DNA from 2 places in the Luteimonas sp. 3794 genome. Region 2 is predicted to be linked to the other one. Evidence: predicted binding sites of a transcription regulator. Region 2 holds the regulator's gene; the other holds the start of a gene.
What was found. The regulator FliA, encoded in region 2, starts transcription of late flagellar genes. The targets are predictions, from matches to a motif close to TAAAGTTTNNCNNNCNNNGGCCGATAA.
Positions count from the first base shown of each region.

Region 1: the regulator FliA is predicted to act here: its motif matches at 4,915-4,941, upstream of J2X52_RS02720 (GGDEF domain-containing protein).

Region 1 covers NZ_JAVDVJ010000001.1:606,361-615,372, forward strand. The annotation lists gene J2X52_RS02715 (PAS domain-containing hybrid sensor histidine kinase/response regulator) at 1-3,274, opposite strand, end outside; gene J2X52_RS02720 (GGDEF domain-containing protein) at 3,360-4,829, opposite strand; gene grxD (Grx4 family monothiol glutaredoxin) at 4,978-5,907, opposite strand; gene J2X52_RS02730 (polysaccharide deacetylase family protein) at 6,025-6,801, shown strand; gene J2X52_RS02735 (hypothetical protein) at 7,040-7,576, opposite strand; gene J2X52_RS02740 (class I SAM-dependent methyltransferase) at 7,573-8,289, opposite strand; gene J2X52_RS02745 (SGNH/GDSL hydrolase family protein) at 8,286-8,906, opposite strand; gene J2X52_RS02750 (aminotransferase class I/II-fold pyridoxal phosphate-dependent enzyme) at 8,903-9,012, opposite strand, start outside.
Region 2 covers NZ_JAVDVJ010000002.1:223,084-232,095, forward strand. The annotation lists gene J2X52_RS04620 (chemotaxis protein CheA) at 1-1,278, opposite strand, end outside; gene J2X52_RS04625 (protein phosphatase CheZ) at 1,282-1,884, opposite strand; gene cheY (chemotaxis response regulator CheY) at 1,881-2,273, opposite strand; gene J2X52_RS04635 (RNA polymerase sigma factor FliA) at 2,299-3,063, opposite strand; gene J2X52_RS04640 (P-loop NTPase) at 3,060-3,917, opposite strand; gene flhF (flagellar biosynthesis protein FlhF) at 3,904-5,499, opposite strand; gene flhA (flagellar biosynthesis protein FlhA) at 5,771-7,855, opposite strand; gene flhB (flagellar biosynthesis protein FlhB) at 7,852-8,988, opposite strand.

The DNA of each region.
Region 1 (9,012 bases), on a different contig from region 2:
GTGCATCGAGTGTGTCGAGCCCGTCGAGGCGGTCGTGCAGGTGATAGTCGACCAGCATCACGTCGGGCGATTCGTCCATGCACGCGATCGCCTCGTCGATGGTCTTCGCGCACAGCGGCTCCACGCCCCAGCGGCGCAGCAGGGCGCGCATGCCGGCGAGGATGTCGTCGTCGTTGTCGACACACAGCACGCGCAGGCCCTGCAGCGATTCATCGTGCAGCGGCGCGGGCGTCGCGGTGGGCGGCAACGTCGCCATGACGCTGCGCGGCACGGTGATCGAGAACATGCTGCCGCGGCCGACGCTCGAGCGCGCGTCGAGCGTGTGGCCGAGCAGGCGCGAGATGCGCTGGCAGATCGACAGGCCCAGGCCCAGGCCGCGGCCGTCCCAGTCGAAGTTCTGTTCGTAGCGGTGGAACTCGTCGTAGATCTGGCTCATGTGGTGCTCGGGAATGCCCGGCCCCGTGTCCCAGACCTGCAGTGCGACCTGGTCGCCGCGGCGGCGCGCCGACAGCACGATGCGCCCGCTGCGGGTGTAGCGCAGCGCGTTGGCGAGGAAGTTCTGCAGCACGCGGCGCAGCAGCCGGCGATCACTGCGCACCGCGATCGGCAATGCGTGCAGGCGGATGTCGAGCTTGCGCGCCTTGGCCATCGGCGCGTACTGGCCGGCGAGCTGGCGCATCAGTTCGGACACGTCGAGATCGACGATCTCGGGTTTCAGCGCGCCGGCATCGAGGCGCGAGACGTCGAGCAGGCCGTCGAGCAGTTCCTCGGCTGCGCGCAGCGAGGTGTCGACGCGCTCGGCGAGATGTTTCTGTTCCGCGCCGTCCTGGGTTTCCCGCAACGCCGAGGTGAACAGTCGCGCGGCGTTGAGCGGCTGCAGCACGTCGTGGCTGACCGCGGTGAGGAAGCGCGAACGCGACTCCTGCGCGGCCTCGGCCTCGCGCGTGCGATCGGCGACGCGCTGCTCCAGCGTTTCGTTGATGTCGCGCAGTTCGCGTTCCACGCGCTTGTAGTCGGTGACGTCGCTGTAGCTGGTCGCATAACCGCCGCCGGGCAGCGGCTGGCCGCGCAGCTCGATGACCTGACCGTTGCCGAGCACGCGCTCCGACACATGCGGCGAGCCGGCGCGCATGTAGGCGATGCGCTTGTCGATCTCGGTATCGATGTCGATCACATCGCGCGGGCCGAGTTCGCCGCGTTCGGCGTTGTAGCGGATCAGGTCGGCGACCGGACGGCCGACGTAGAGCATGTTGTCGGGATAGCCGAACAGCCGCTGGTAACTGCGGTTCCACGCGACCAGCCGCATCGTCCGGTCGACCACGCTGACGCCGTGGTCGATGTTCTCCAGCGTGGACGACAACACCTCGCGGTTGAAGCGCAGCTCCTGGCCGGCCTCGTCGAGCATCGCGACGACCTCGTCGACCTCCATGCCCGAGCCTTTGAGCGCACTGGTCATCAGCAGGCGCGCCGACGATGCACCGACCGCGGCCGCGAGCTGGCGTTCGGTGAACTGCAGCCAGGTGCGGTCGGCAGGCGCATTGAGCGCGAGCGGCTTGCCCTGCACCTGCGCGTGTTCGTCGAACGCCGCGCGGGCGGTGCGCTCGCCGACGATGCGGCCGGTCAATGTCAGCAGATCGGGAATGCCGACGGTGCCGCTCCAGTCCTCGGACGCGAACGTGCGGCGTTCGGCATAGGGATCGAGGAAGGGCGCTGCGCGCAGGCGCTCGTCGAGGGTGGGGCGCCAGCGCGCGGACACCAGCAGCAGCGCGCCGACGTTGAGCAGCAGCGACCAGAACGTGCCGTGGGTCAGCGGGTCCCAGCCGGCGAGGCCGAACAGTGCGTGCGGACGCAGCCAGTCGATGCCGAACGGTCCGGTCGTCAGCCACTGTGGATCGAGCCAGCCCGACTGGGTGAGCGTCGGCAGCAGCAGGGTGTAGGTCCACATGCCGAAGCCGATCAGCAGGCCCACCTCGACGCCGCGCCGGCTCGCGCCGCGCCAGTACAGGCCACCGATCAACGCAGGCGCGAACTGCGCGACCGCGACGAAGGCCATCAGCCCGAACGACGCGAGCGTGGTGTCGGTGCCGCTGACGCGGTAGTAGCCGTAGGCGAGCGCAGCCAGGCAGACAATCGCGATCCGGCGGATCCACAGCACCGTGCGTGCGACGTTGCCGCCGTGGCGCTCCGCGTAGCCGCGGCGCAGCAGCATCGGCATCACCAGATCGTTGCTGACCATCGTCGCCAGCGCGACCGAGGACACGATGACCATGCCGGTCGCTGCCGAGAAGCCACCGATGTAGGCGAACAGCGCCAGCGAATCGGCGTTCATCGCCATCGGCAGCGCCAGCACGAAGCTGTCCGGTGCCACCGGCCCGTCGCGGCCGAACAGCGCGACGCCCGCGCTGGCGATCGGCAGCACCATCACGCAGATGATCACCAGGTACCCGCCGAACAGCCAGCGCGCGCGGCGGATGTCGCGCACGTCGCCGCACTCGACGATCGCCACGTGGAACTGGCGCGGCAGGCAGATCAATGCCGCGAAGGCGAGCAGGCACTGGGCGACGAAGCTGCTGGGCGGCGCATCCTTGACCAGCGCCTGCGTCGCCTCGACCAGTTTCAAGTCGGTGCCGTCGAACCACGCGATCGCGAACACACCCACCGCGACCAGCGCGACCAGCTTGACCAGCGATTCCAGCGCGACCGCCAGCATCATGCCGGGGCGATGCTCGGTGGCATCGACCTGGCGCGTGCCGAACAGGATCGCGAACAGCGCCATCAGCGCGGCGACGTAGAACGCCGGATCGCCGAATGGGGTGACCGGATCGTCCGGCCCGCCGAGCACACCGAGACTGATCGCCACCGCCTTGTACTGCAGCGCCAGATACGGGACCGCCGCGACCAGTGCGATCAGCGCGACCATCGCCGCCAGCCGCTGTGAGCGGCCGTAACGCGAGGCGATGAAGTCGGCGATGGACACCGTGTTCTGCGACTGCGCGATCAGCGCCAGCCGCTCGAGGATGCGCCAGCCGAACAGCAGCAACAGCAGCGGTCCGAGATAGATCGGCAGATAGCCCAGGCCCTGCCGGGCCGCGCTGCCGACCGCGCCGTAGAACGTCCACGACGAGCAGTACACCGCCATGCCCAGGCTGTAGACCGCCGTGCGCAGCCAGGGCCGGTCCGGGGACAGCGGACGCCGGTCGCCGTACCAGGCCACCGCGAACAGCAATGCGGCATAGCCCAGCGACACCAGCAGCAGTACCCAGCCCGGCAGCATGCGGTTCCCTTCGTTGCGGACGCCGGAGTGTAGCGGGTCGCGCGCACGGCACGATCCGGCCGCCGGCGGACCGAAGCACGCCTGCCTAGGTCATCGCCGCCATGGTGCGATCCTTGCCTGCGCGCTTGGCCCGGTACATGGCCTGGTCGGCGCGCTTGAGCAGCGATTCGAAGGATTCGCCGGCCCCCCGCAGGGCGACACCGGCACTGAACGAGACCGCGATCCGGGTGGTTTCGTAGACGAGTGGGCGGTGCGAGAGCACGGCGCGCAGGCGCACCATCGCAGCCACGGCATGCGGCAGGGTCGTGGCCGGCATCAGGATCACGAACTCCTCGCCGCCGAAGCGCCCGATGATGTCGTCGTCGCGCAGGGTCAGGCGGGTGACGTCCACGAAGTGGCGCAGCGCTGCGTCCCCGCCCAGATGGCCGTGGACCGCATTGAGGCGACGGAAATCGTCGAGGTCCACGAGGGTCACGCACAAGGGCCGGTCCACCCGCGCGCGCGCGGCCTCGCGTTCGAAGGCCTCGTCGAAGCCGCGGCGATTCAGGCAGCCGGTCAGTTCGTCCTCGCGCGCGAGCCCGGCGGCATCGCTGAGCTTCTGCTCCATCTGGGCGAGACGTCGCTCGCTTTCCTCGAGCTCGCGTCGCGCCGCCACCAGGTCATCGCGTGCGCGGAGCGCGCGTGCCTGGATGCGGCCGGTGTCCTCGAGCACGGTATCGAGCAGTCCGTTGAGTTCTCCGATGCTGCGCGCTTCGCGGATGCGGGCGGCGTGGCCGGCCAGGCGATCCTGGTACTCGCCGGTCTGGGCGGCCATGCCGTCGAGCTTCTCGACGAAGCTGCCCATCATGGTGCGCAACGCGGTGCGCGACTCGTCGATGCCGTTCTTGAGCAGCGTCTGCCGGTAGAGCATCTGACGCAGTTCGTTGCGCGCATCCTCGATCGCCGAGCGGCTCATCGGCCCGGAGAGCAGGCTGCGGATCTGTCCGATCTGACCGTGCAGCCAGCTCTTCTCGTCCAGCAGCTCGCCGACGTTCTCCAGCAGCAGATCGAACAGGCCGAGCAGCAGCGAGACCTGCTCTTCGGCATCCTCGGCGTGTTCGCCGATGCGGGTGCACAGGTCGGTCAGCGTCCAGGAGAGCGGGCCGAGGTCCTGGTCGGGCGTCCATTCGCCCAGGGCCGCCGCCAGCGCGGTCGCTTCATTCGCCAGCGCGGGCTCGTTGCGCAGCAACGCGGTGAGTCCGCTGCCGACTGCGTGCTGCAGCAGGCCGCGCAGCCGCAGCAGCCGGGCATCGGCGGAAGGTGGCGCGGCGTTCAGCTCGACGGTGCGGATGTACTTGTCGATGAGCTGGCGCATCGCCCGCCCATACGCCGGCCAGTCCTCCGCGCGGCGTGCCGACTGCAGGTAGCGGCCGAGTCCACCCAGCTCGTCATGCAGACCGGCCACGCCGTCGGCGAAGGCGGTGAGCAGTCGCAGTGGATCGTGCGCGCCGGAGAACAACGCCACCAGCGCCTCGGAACCGATCGCCCCCTCGGCACCGCCCGGCGTCTCACGCATGCGTGCGGTTTTTGAAGGAGACGACGATGGGGGCATTTGGGTTCACGGGCATGGGCGCGGCATACGCCCGGATGCGGACATTGTCATATCGGCCGCCCCACGCGCGACTTGAGCCCGGCATGCTGAAGACGGACCGCGCGGGCCGGACTCAGTACTTCGGCACGCCGCCGTCCACGCTGTCGCTCCAGGCATCGATGCCGCCGACGACGTTGTAGACCTGCGTGAAACCCTGATTGCGGAAATGCTCGGCTGCCTGCTGGCTGCGGCCACCGTGGTGGCACAGGAACGCCAGCGGCGTGTCCTTGGGCAGCTGCTGCAGGCGGGTGATCGCGTCGCCGTCGAGCACTTCGAACGGGCGCGCGACGCTGGCGGTGGCGCGCTCGTCCGGCGGACGCACGTCGACGAGGGTCAGCGTGCCGGCGGCGAGGCGGTCGTTGGCATCGGCCGGGCTGATGTCCTGCACGGGCTTGGGCGCGTTCGGGTTGTCGATGACCAGACCGCGGCCGCGGATGTCGTCGGCGAAGTCGATCGTCATGCCGTCCGCGCGGCGTGCGCCGGCGAGGTCGAACTGCACGTCGATGCCGTCGGCCTGGGCAATGATGCCCGACGCGCTGCGCGGGGCGAGCTGCAGGCGGGTGCGGAAGTTGCCGTCGATGTCGACCTGCAGCACGTAGTCGCCACCGGCATCACCCACCGCCTTGGCGATCATCTCGCGCGCGGCCGGGGTGATCGAGATCGACGGCGGGGTGCGGTCGGGCGGGGCGACGCCGAACAGGCCGTGCAGTTCACCGCTGCCTACCATCTGCTCGATGATGTCGCTGCCGCCGACGAGTTCGCCGTCGACGTAGAGCTGCGGAATCGTCGGCCAGTCGCCGTAGACCTTGATGCCTTCGCGGATCTCGCCGTCCTCGAGCACGTTGACGGTCGCGTACTCGATGCCCACCGCTTCCAGCGCGGAGATCGCCTTGGCGGAGAAGCCGCATTGCGGGGTCGTCGGCGAGCCCTTCATGAACAGCACGGCCCGGTTGCCCTGCAGCAGGGTGTCGATGCGGGTGCGGAGGGCGGGGTCGAGGGACATGGCAGGAATCCGGGGTGCGGGAACGATCCACATGGTACCGCGCGGCCTGCGATGCAAGTCTCGAACCGTGTTGTCCGCGTCCGCAGCGCAGGGGTGCGCAGCGGTGCCGGTGGCATCATGCGCGCCATGTCCGTGCATCGTCCGCCCAGTCATCCGCAGCTGTGGCTGCCCCTGCTGATCGCCTCCCAGGTGCTGATCGCGTTGGTCTGGTGGCAGCTGGGCTGGCGCTTCGGCCTGCCGCTGCTGCTCTTCAGCCATGCGCTGTGCCTGTGGGGCGTGCTGGCGCCGGCATCGCGGCTCTACGGCCCGGTGCTGACGCGGCTGCCGGGCGACGGCGTGTGGCTGACGATCGACGACGGGCCCTCTGATGACACCCGCGCGCTGCTCGATCTGCTCGACGCGCACGATGCGAAGGCGACGTTCTTCCTGGTCGGCGAACGCGCCGCCGCGCGACCGGAGCTCGTGCGCGAAATCGCTGCCCGCGGCCACGGCATCGGCAACCACAGCCAGACCCATCCGCAGGCGATGTTCTGGGCCCTGGGCCCGGCGCGGATGCGGCGCGAGATTCTGGATTGCCAGCGCACGCTGACTGACATCACCGGGCATGCACCGGTGTGGTTCCGCTCGGTCGTCGGGCATACCAATCCGTTCGTGCATGCGCCGCTGCACGATGCGGGTCTGGCGCGCGTCGGCTGGAACGCGCGCGGGTTCGATGCGGTGAAGGCGGATGTCGATGACGTGGTCGCGCGGATCGACGCCGACCTCGCACCCGGCGCGATCGTCCTGCTGCACGAAGGTGCGAAACACGGCCGCAATGTCGCGATGATCGAGGGTGTGCTCGCGCGGATGCGGGCGAAGGGATTGCGGGCGGTGTTGCCGGATCAGGCGGTGTGACGCATCAGTTGCGGGTTGCGACAGGCGACGGGTTTCATGGCGCTCTGCTCATCCTCCGAAACGTGTCGGTGGGCGGCTTGCGCCCCTCTCCCTCAGGGAGAGGGGTTGGGGTGAGGGGCGGTGCGCGCAAGAAATGTCGGATCGGGCGCTCGCAGCGGCGCACTTGCGTTGGATGGGCAGCACACAGCCGAACATGGGGTGCTGCCATCGCACGCGATCGATCAACCCGAAACCGGCGTCACTCTTCGCGCAACCACGCCAGCGTCGCGTCGATATCGTCGGCCTCCAGCAACAGCTCCGCGACCGCGTGCTGCCCGGTGGCGGCCGCGGTCGCGGCCAGTGCGGCGATGCACATCAGCTCGCTCCAGTCGGGCGCGGCGACGAGGCCGGCCAGCAGCGGCAGTCGCGCCAGCGCGGTGACGTAGCCGTCGATCAGGTGTTCGGGAATCTCCGCGTCGTGCGCGGCGCGCGCCAGTTCGATGCTGGCCGGCAGCACGAAGTGGCTCGACGTCGCGCGTTCCGGCGCCTCGGCGAGCAGTGCCACGATGTGCGGCACCGCGGCGAACGAGGCGCTGTACACCGTGCCCTGATGACACAGCGCCGACCACAGCGCATTCCAGGGTTCGCTCTGCCAGCCGTCCTCGTGCGCGCCGTCGAGCTGGGCCAGCAGCGCCGGGATGCCGCGCGCATCGCCGTAGGCGCATCGCAGCGTGGTCCACGACGGATCGTCGAGCGCCAGCATCGGCGCGTGCGGCAGGCCGTCGCGGGCGATCATGTGCGGGTGCCGACGATCAACCAGTTGTTGAACGGCGTGTCGCCGTAGAGCGGGCGCAGCATCGTCTGCAGGCCCGCGCCCTCGAGCTGGCCGCGCAGGCCGTCGGCGGTCGGGTAACTCTTCGCGCGCTCCTGCATCCAGCCGGCGAAATTCGCGAGGCGATCGGTGATGCGCGTGGTGCGGCTGCGCGGCGTGTCATCACTGAGACCGCTGCGGATCACCAGACGCGCGCCGGGCACCAGCATCGCGATCACGTTGTCGAGCAACTCGCGCTGGCGGTCGGGTGACAGGTACTGAAGCACGTCGAGGATCGCGACGCTGCCTTGGTGCGCGGGCAGGCCAACGCCGAGATCGAGCACGTCGAGCTGCACGTCGGCCAGCCCTGCGCGCGCGGCGACTTCGCGGCCGCGGCGGATCTTGGCCGCGTCGATGTCGACGCCGGTGAACGGCAGCGCCTGCCCGTCTGCACGCAGCGCATGCGCGAGCAGGCCGAGGCCGCAGCCCAGATCGAGCACCGGTGCGGAGGTCGGACGCAGCGCCTGCAGCACGCCCGGATACAGCGGATCGGTGCGCAGCTTGGTCAGCGTGTAGTAGTAGTCGTAGCGGTTGCCCAGCACGTGCTTGGGCAGGAAGGCGCGCGCGATGTTGCGGGCGTCCTCGCGCGGATACGGGGCAGTGGAGAGCGGCGTGGTGTCGGAAGTGGTCGCAGTCATGCCCGCGACAATAAGCCGCGCGCGACCGGCAACGCCAGCTGCATCCATTCGGCATGCAGCGCAGCCGACGGATGCAGGCCGTCGTCGGCGAGCATCTCCGCTTCGCCACCGTGTGCGCGGCTGACCGGTGCGATATCGACGAACGCGACGCCGCGTGCGGTGCAGATCGCTGCGGACGCGGCGTTGTAGGCATCGAGCGCGCGCGCGATCGCGGCCACGTCGCGGCCGGAATGCGCACCGAACGGGGTCACGCCCCAATCGGGAATCGCGAGTACGAAGACGCGCGCTGCATCGCCGCCGGCGAAGCCGATCGCGCGCTGCAGCAAGGCCTCGAACGCGGGCGTGTACTCCGACACGACGCGGCCGCGGTACTGGTCGTTGACGCCGATCAGCAGGCTCACCAGATCGAAGGGGCCGACCGGCGCCGCGGCGTCGATCGCCGCGTCGAGTTCGTCGGTCGTCCAGCCGGTGGTCGCGATGATCTCGGGCGCGTCGAGCGCGATGCCTTCGCTGCGCAGGGCATCGGCCAGTTGCACCGGCCAGCGGTCCTCGGCGGAGATACCTTCGCCGATCGTGTAGCTGTCGCCCAGCGCGAGATAGCGGCGCGGCGCGGTCATCCGGCCACGCGCATCTGGCGCCTGGCCAGCGGCACGACCTTGCGGACGTCGGTGATCTGCCGCTCCAGCACCCGATGGATGCGCGCGAACACCTCGCGCAGCTGCG
Region 2 (9,012 bases):
GACGTAGTCGCCCTGCTGCTGCGCGCTCAGACGCACGCGACCGGCGCGCGGCTTGCCGGTGGCTTCGCGCAATTCGGGCATCTCGATGCCGTGGTCGATGGCATTGCGCACCAGATGGATCAGCGGATCGGCCAGCGCCTCGACCAGGTTGCGGTCGAGCTCGGTCTCCGCGCCCACCAGGTCCAGGTCCACTTCCTTGTCGAGGGCGCGGGCCACGTCGCGGGCGAGCTTGGGGAAGCGCGAGAACACCTTGCCCACCGGCTGCATACGCGTGCGCATGACCGCGCTCTGCAGGCGCGCGGTGGCGTTGTCGAGCGTGGTCACCGCGCGGTCGAGATCCTCGTCGCGCAGGCGCGTGCGCAGGGTCTTGAGCCGGTTGCGTGCGAGTACGAGTTCGCCGACCAGATCCACGATGACATCGAGCCGCTTGGTGTCGACGCGGACGGTCTGTTCGCGCTCACTCGTCGGCGCCGCTGCATCCGTCTTGGCGGCTGGCGGCGGCGGGCGACGCGGTGGCGGGGCGATGGCGGCCGGGGCCGCGGGTGCAGCTGCAGCCGGCGCCGCGACCGTGCCCGGCGCGGCGCCGCCATGCAGCTGGTCGAGCAGGGCCTCGAATTCGTCGTCGCCGATCATGTCGTCGGCAGGCGGGACGGCGGCGGTCGGCGCCACGCCAACAGACGCGCCCGGCACGCCGGCACCGTGAAGCTGGTCGAGCAGGGCTTCGAACTCGTCGTCGCCGATCATCCCCGGGTCGGGGGCGGGACCGGTCTGCAGACCCGGTGCGCGTTCGCCGTGCAACTGGTCGAGCAACGACTCGAACTCGTCGTCGGTGATCATGCCGTCGCCGCCGGCTGCGGGCGCGGCCTGGGGCGGCGCGGCAGCGCGCACCGGCGCGGCCGCGGGAACGTCGAACGGCGCGAAGCCGGCGATCAACGCATCCGGCGCGCTCGGAACGGTGTCCTGGTATTCGATCGCATCGACCATCGCCTGCAGCCAGTCCAGCGACTGCTGCGCGGCGTCGAAGTGACGCGGCAGCAGCGCCGCCTGGCCGGCGCGCACCATGCCGAGGGTTTCCTCGGCGGCGTGGCACAACTGCACCAGTGGTACCGCGCCAAGAAAGCCGGCACCGCCCTTGAGCGTATGGAAGGCGCGGAACACCGCATTGAGGCGCTCGCGATCATCGGGCGTCTGTTCCAGGCCAACGAGTTGCCCGCCGAGGTCGTCCAGCAGTTCGCGTGCTTCAAGCACGAAGTCGGCGACGATGTCGGGCGACTGCATGGCTCAGAGCCCCAGGTTCGACAGCAGGTCGTCGGCGTCGCTCTGGCCGACGGTGTGGCGGTCCAGCCCCGACACCGCCGGCCCGTTGCCGCGCGCGTTGTCTTCCTTCGGCGGCAGGCCGAGCGCGCCGAAGCCTTCGTGCACGCCGCGCACGATGCCTGCGACGCGGCGGATGATCTGCCCGCCCAGGTCCTGGTGACTCTGCGCCAGCGCCATCTCGCGCAGGTTCTCGCGCAGCGATTCCACGGTACCGGTCTGGGTGTCGTCGAGCGGACCTTCCTTGAGCCGGGCCACGAGCGCGCGGCTGTCGTCGATCAGGTCGAGCGTGCGATGGGTGGCCTGTTCGGTCATCTCGACCACGTGGTCCAGGCGCGCACACGCGTCGTCGAGTCCGTTGCCCTCGGCCGGCGTGGGCGGCAGCGTGTCGAGGGCCTGCGAAAGATCGCGGGCCAGGCGTCCCAGACCGCTGACGAGGCTGCGCGCGCGCGCGGCGGCCAGCGCATCGATCTGCCGGCGCCAGCCGTCCTCGTCGCCGCGCTCGAGCGCTTCGAGGGCGTCATGGAGCAGCGTGGCGAGCTGGCTGCGTTCGGTGGCGGTGGCGGTCATGCCGCGGTCCCCAGGCGTTCGAAGATCTTGCCGAGCTTTTCTTCGAGGGTCTGCGCGGTGAACGGCTTGATGATGTAGCCGTTCACGCCGTTCTGCGCGGCTTCGATGATCTGCTCGCGCTTGGCTTCCGCGGTGACCATCAGCACCGGCAGGGCGCGGAACTTGGGGTCGGCGCGGATTTCGCGCAGCAGTTCGATGCCGGTCATGCCCGGCATGTTCCAGTCGGTGACGACCAGTTCCACTGCGTCCTGACGCAGCACGGCGAGTGCGCTGTTGCCGTCTTCCGCCTCGACCGTGTTGTTGAAGCCCAGATCGGACAGCAGGTTCTTGACGATCCGGCGCATCGTCGAGAAATCGTCGACGACCAGGATGCGGATGTTCTTGTTCAAAACGGACTCCAGAGTGAGCGTGACATCAGTCGTCGGCACCGTAACCGGTATCGGCGAGTTCGAAGGCGGTGAGACGGCCGCGCAGGCGCACCACGGCCTGGCCGTGGATCTGGCAGACGCGTGACTCGCTGACGCCGAGCACGGCGCCGATTTCCTTCAGATTGAGTTCCTGTTCGTAGTACAGCGACAGCACCAGCTGCTCGCGCTCGGGCAGGTGGCCGATCGCGGACATCAGCTCGCGGCCGAATTCGCCACGCACCAGGTTTTCCTGCGGCGTGGGGCCGCCGCCGCGGTTGACCGGTTCCACCTCACCGTGGTCTTCGATGTGCGAATCAAGGCTCAGCACCTGACCGCGAGCGGCGTCCTCGAGCAGGCGCTGGTAATCCTCCAGCGGCATCTCCAGCTTCGCGGCGACCTCGTGGGCGCTCGCGGCGCGGCCGGTGCTCTGCTCGATCGAACGGATCGCCGAGGCCGCGTCGCGGGCGCGCCGGTGCACCGAGCGCGGCACCCAGTCGCCGCGGCGGATCTCGTCGATCATCGAGCCGCGGATGCGGATCGAGGCATAGGTTTCGAACGAGGCCCCCTGGTCGGCGTCGTAGCTGCGCGAGGCCTCGAGCAGCCCGATCATGCCGGCCTGGATCAGGTCGTCGATCTCGACGCTGGCCGGCAGCCGCGCAGCAAGGTGATGGGCGATCCGGCGCACCAGTTCGGCGTGCTGCACGAGCGGATCGACATCGGGGGCGACGGCGCGTTGCACCGACTGGTACTGCTGACGTGCGGCGAGGCTCATGCGACTGCTCCCTGGCGCAACATGCGCTCGACGAAGAATTCCACGTGGCCGCGCGGCGCGGTCGGTGCCTGCCAGCGCGAGACGCGCTGGGCGATCTCGATCAGCGCACGTGCCGACGGACTGCCCGGATACGCGGTGACCACGGCCTGCTGGCGCTGTACGGCCATGCGCAGCCAGTCGCACTGCGGCACCGCGCCCAGATAGTTCAAGGACACATCACCGATGAAGCGCTCGCACACGCGCGAGAGTTTCTCGTGCAGGTTGCGGCCTTCCTGCGGGCTGCGGACCATGTTGGCCACCACCTGCACCCGGTTCACCCCACGCTCGCGCGCCAGCACCTTGATCAGGGCGTAGGCGTCTGTGATCGAGGCCGGTTCGTCGCAGACCACGACAATCGCGTCCTGCGCGGCCTGGCAGAAGGTCAGCACCGAATCGGTGATGCCGGCGGCGGTGTCGACGACCAGCAGGTCGAGGTCACGCTGCAGGTCGTTGAACACGTTCACCAGCCCCGCATGTTCGGCGGGACGCAGCTCGGCCATGTGGCGACGCCCGGAAGCGGCGGGGACCACGAGCACGCCCGCGGGGCCTTCGAGAATGATGTCGTCGAGTTCGCAGCGTCCGGCCACCAGATCGGCCAGCGTGTGCTTGGGCGACAGGCCCAGCAGCACGTCGACGTTGGCCAGGCCCAGGTCGGCATCGAGCAGCAGTGTGCGCTGGCCCATGCCCGACAGCGCGACGGCCAGATTGGCCGATACGTTGGTCTTGCCGACGCCGCCCTTGCCGCCGGTGACGGCGAGGGTGCGGACGGGCTGGAAGGGCGCGGAGGACATCGGGAGCAGCTCAGGCGACGGCATGGGTATGTTCCGGGACAATCGGCTTATCGGCATCGCGGCGCAGATCTTCAAGGCGAAGCACCAGATGGGCGGCATTCGCCCGGTGCAGGTCTTCGGGCACGCGCTGGCCATCGGTGACCCAGGTCAGCGGCAACTGGTGGTCGACGGCGACCGACAGGGCGCTGCCCAGGCGGCCGGTTTCGTCCAGCTTGGTCAGCACCACGCCCTGCGGGCGCACGCTGTCGAAGCGGCGGACCACCTCGTCGAGATCGGCGAAATGGGTATTGGCTGGCAGGACCAGCAAGGTGCGCACGTTGCGGGCGGCGCGCAGCCAGTTCAGCTGGCCGGCCAGCGCACGGTCACGCTGGCTCAGGCCGGCGGTGTCGACCAGCACCAGCTTGTAGTCCTCCAGCTTCTGCAGCAACTGCACCAGGCCGGTTTCGCTGTCGGCCTCATGCACGGCGATGCCGAGCTGGCGGCCGTAGCTGTGCAGCTGTTCGCGTCCACCGATGCGCGAAGTGTCCGTCGTCACCAGGGCGATATCGCGCGCCTGGTGCTGGGACGCATACAGCGCCGCCAACTTGGCGATGGTCGTGGTCTTGCCGGCACCGGTGGGACCGACGAGGGCGATCACGCCCGCTTCGCTCAGCGGGTCGATCGGACAGACCGGCAGGCGCTTGGACAGCAGGGCGAGCATCAGGCCGCGCACGCGGGAATCGGGGGTGTCGGCGGGAATCTGCAGCACGGTGTCGCGGGTGATGCCGGCGTCGAAGCCGTAATCCTCCATCAGTTCCATGGCCTGGGCGCGCGCCGGCGAACCGCGCAGGCGCTCGTCGGTGAGGCGGGCCATCTCACGCTCGATCATCATGCGCATCTGCGCGAGCTCGTCGCGCATCTGCGCCAGTTCCCTGTCACTTGAGGGGACGGGCAGGCTGGGCACGGCCGACAGGACCGCCGGCTCGGGCGCGCTCGGCGACGGAAAACCGTCGTCCTGGGTGAGCGCGGCGGAAACGGGCGCGGGTGCTGCCGCGCGCGCCGGTTCCGGAGCGGAGCGCGGTGCCGCGGCCACAGGCGCTGCGGTGCGCGGCGCGGCCGGCGTGTCGTCGCGGTGGCCGGCGGCCAGCAGTTCGGCGAAGGTGGGGCCATCGAGATCGAAGCGGGCCAGTTCGGCCGGCGGGGCGAACGCAGCCGGTACCGGCGCGGAAGCCTGCGCGGCGGCGACGGCAACGGGCGCCGCCGCCAGCGTTGCGCCAGTGCGAGCGGATGCCTCGGCCCGCTGCGGCGTCGGCGCAGCCGGGGCCGCCGGTGGGGCTGCGAGGTCGCGCAGCCAGCGTTCGGACGGCGCCAGCGCGGCCTCGTCGTCGCGCATGGCGCGGCTGCCGCGCAGCATCGTCGCCAGCGGCGGGGCGGCCGCGGGCGCGTCGCGCTGCGCATCCTCGATGGCCCGCTGCACGTAGCCCTCGTCGTAATTGCTGGCCGCGACGATCTCCACGCCTTCGTCGGTCCGGCGGTTGGACAGGATCACAGCGTCCGGGCCATGCGCCTCGCGCACCATTTGCAGGGCGCTACGCATGTCGGCGGCGACGAAACGGCGGATTTTCATGTCGGGAGCCCGGAATTCGGAGTGCGTGAGAAGTGGTTCGAGACGCGGCGGAGCAGGGACGGCAACGGGTCGGGGGGCGGACCCTTGCAGGGGGTGACACGCGGCAGCGGGAGATGCATGCGCCGCGCGGCCGGATCCGCCGTCGCGGGCACCGGTCCTCGACGTGGTGGCCAGCGCCCGGTCTGCGGGCAGCCCGGCGTGGCGCCGGTTCTACCCTGCATGGGGTCCCGCGGCTGCGTTGTGTCGTCCATCACGTCTGACCAGTACCTGTTCAATTGATCGTTCCCAGGAGCTTCAAGCGCTTGTCTTCCGGCACTTCGTTGTAGGACAGCACCGAGAGGTTGGGGACGCTGTGCCGGACCAGGCGCGCCAGCGCGGCGCGGACCTGTCCGGGTACCAGCACCACCGCCGGCTCGTTCCTGGCTTCCTGCTCGCCCGCGCACGTGGCCAGGCTTTGTTGCAGGCGTTCCGCCAGGCCCGGCTCCAGTGCAGCGCCACCGCCCTGTGCAGAATCCTGCAAGACGCGTTCCAGATTCGGCGCCAGCGTGTAGACCGGCAGTTCCTCGGCCGGCCCGGCGATTTCCTGGACGATGAAGCGGCCCAGTGCGGTGCGCACCACGGCGGTCAGCTGCGCCGGGTCCTGGGTATGCGCGGCGTGCTCGACCAGCGCCTCGGCGATGCGGCGCAGCTGGCGCACCGGGATGCGTTCGATCAGCAGGTTCTGCAGCACCCGTACGACCACCGCCAGCGGCAGCGCCTTGGGCGTGAGGTCATCGGCCAGCTTGGGCGCGCTGCGCGCGAGGGTGGCCAGCAACTGCTGCACTTCCTCGTGGCCGAGCAGTTCCGGCGCCTGCTCGCGCACCAGGTGGGACAGATGGGTCGCGACCACGGTGGCCGGATCGACCACCGTATAGCCCGCGGCTTCGGCATTGGCACGCTGCACCGGCAGGATCCACAGCGCGTCCAGGCCGAAGGCCGGGTCCTTGCCGGGCAGGCCGTCGATCGGATGCAGGGCGCCGCCCGAATCGAGTGCCATCAGCCGGTCCGGATGGACTTCGGCGGTGGCCACCGGCACGCCGTGGACCAGTAGCCGATACGCGGTGGGCGCAAGTTCCAGGTTGTCGCGAATGTGCACCGGCGGGATCAGAAAGCCCACGTCCTGGGTGAGCTTGCGGCGCACGGCCTTGATCCGCGCCATCAGTTCGCCGCCCTGGGCCTTGTCGACCAGCGGGATCAGCCGGTAGCCGACTTCCAGGCCGAGCGGATCCACCGGCCGCAGGTCGTCCCAGCCCAGGTCGGCATTGGCCACCTGTTCCGGCGAGGGAAGCGCGGCGAGATCGGGATCGGCTTCCGCGCGTTCGGCGTCGAGGGCGCGTTTGCGCATCACCCAGGCGCCGTAGCCGACCACCGCCGCCAGGCTGAGGAAGGCGAGGTTGGGCATGCCCGGCACCAGGCCGACCACCAGCAGGATGATCGCCGCGATCGTCAGCGCCTTGTACTGGCCGAACACCTGGCCGCTCATCGCGCCGCCCATGTCCTGCTTGCGCGAGGCGCGGGTGACCAGCAACGCGACCGACGACGACACCAGCAGCGCGGGGATCTGCGACACCAGGCCGTCACCGATCGACAGCAGGGTGTAGATGGCGGCGGCCTGTCCCACCGGCAGGCCGTGCTGCATCACGCCGATCGCCAGCCCACCGATGATGGTGACGAACATGATCAGGATGCCGGCGATCGCATCGCCGCGGATGAACTTGTTGGCGCCGTCCATCGCACCGTAGAAGTCGGCTTCCTGGCGGACTTCCTCGCGACGCGCCTTGGCTTCGTCGCGATTGAGCAGGCCGGCGTTGAGATCGGCGTCGATCGCCATCTGCTTGCCGGGCATGGCATCGAGGATGAAGCGCGCGGTGACTTCCGAGACGCGCCCCGCGCCCTTGGTGATCACCACGAAGTTGATGATCGTCAGGATGGCGAACGCGACGATGCCGACCGCGAAGTTGCCGCCGACGACGAACTCGCCGAAGGATTCGATGACCTTGCCGGCCGCGCCCGGACCGTCCTGGCCGTTGAGCAGGATGACCCGGGTGGACGCCACGTTCAGCGCCAGGCGCAGCATCGTGGTGATCAGCAGCACGATCGGGAAGATGCTGAAGTCGAGCGGACGCTGCACGTAGATCACCGCCAGCAGCACCACCAGCGACATCGCGATGTTGAAGCTGAACAGCATGTCCAGAATCAAAGGCGGCAGCGGCACCACCATCATCGCCAGCAACGCAATCACCAGCAGTGGCGCACCCAGGCCGTTGCGCAGCATGTCGAATGCGCGGCGGGGGCCGGACGCCATTACCGCGCTCATGCGCCTGCGCCGCGGGTATCAGCGTCGACGACGCCCAGATCGGCCAGCTGCGGTTGCGGCGTGCCCGCCCGCCAGTCGCGGAGCTGATAGACGTAGGAGAGCACCTGGGCAACGGCAGCGTAGAGTTTCACGGGGATTTCCTGACCGATCTCCGCTTCCCGATACAAGACGCGTGCCAGTGGCGGCGCCTCGACCAGCGCGATCCGATGTTTCTTGCCGACTTCGCGGATGCGCAGCGCCATTTCGTCGATGCCTTTCGCCACGACACGGGGGGCGCCCATCGCACCGCCGTCGTACTTCAGCGCCACCGCGTAGTGGGTGGGGTTGACGACGATGACGTCGGCGGTGGGGATGTCTTCCATCATCCGCCGCTGCGACATCTCGTGTTGCAACTGGCGGATGCGCCCCTTGACCTCCGGGCGGCCTTCGCTCTCCTTCATTTCCTCGCGCAGTTCCTGGCGCGTCATCATCAGCTTCCGGCGCCAGTTCCACTTCTGGTAGGGCGCGTCGGCCAGGGCCAGGAGCAGCAGCGCCGCGGCGGTGGCCATCAGCAGCCACAGGGCGAACTTCAGCCCGCCGGCCGCGGCCTGCTCCAGGGGCTGGTGCAGCATCGCGCGCAGCCGCGGCATCGCCGGCCACAGGAACAGCGCGGCGGCGCCGCCGACCAGCAGCACGCGGAGTATCGACTTCAGCAATTCGGCCAGCCCTTCCGGGCCGTAAATGCGCTTGAGCCCGGCCATCGGATCGAGCTTCTTCAGATCGGGCACCAGGCCCTTGGTGGCGAAATTGAAGCCACCCATGGCCGCAGGCGCCACGAAGCAGGCCACCAGGGTGGCGATGATCAGCGGGGCCAGGACCAATAGCAGGCTCAGCAGCAGCTCGCCGAAATGGCCGAAGAGGTTCTGCGGGCTTTCGAGCAGGGCGAGATCGGGCGTCATCGCGCCACGCATCCAGTCCTTGGCCCGTGCGGTCACCCCGCCGCCCATTGCCAGCAGCGAGGCCACGCCGGCGCCGAAGACGGCGACCGTGCCCAGTTCCTTCGACCGCGGCACGTTGCCCTTTTCGCGGGCCTCCCGCAGCCGTTTTTCGCTGGGGAGTTCGGTCTTTTCCTGACCGTTTTCGTTCTCGGCCATGGGCCTGCATGCGCGGGGAGTCGG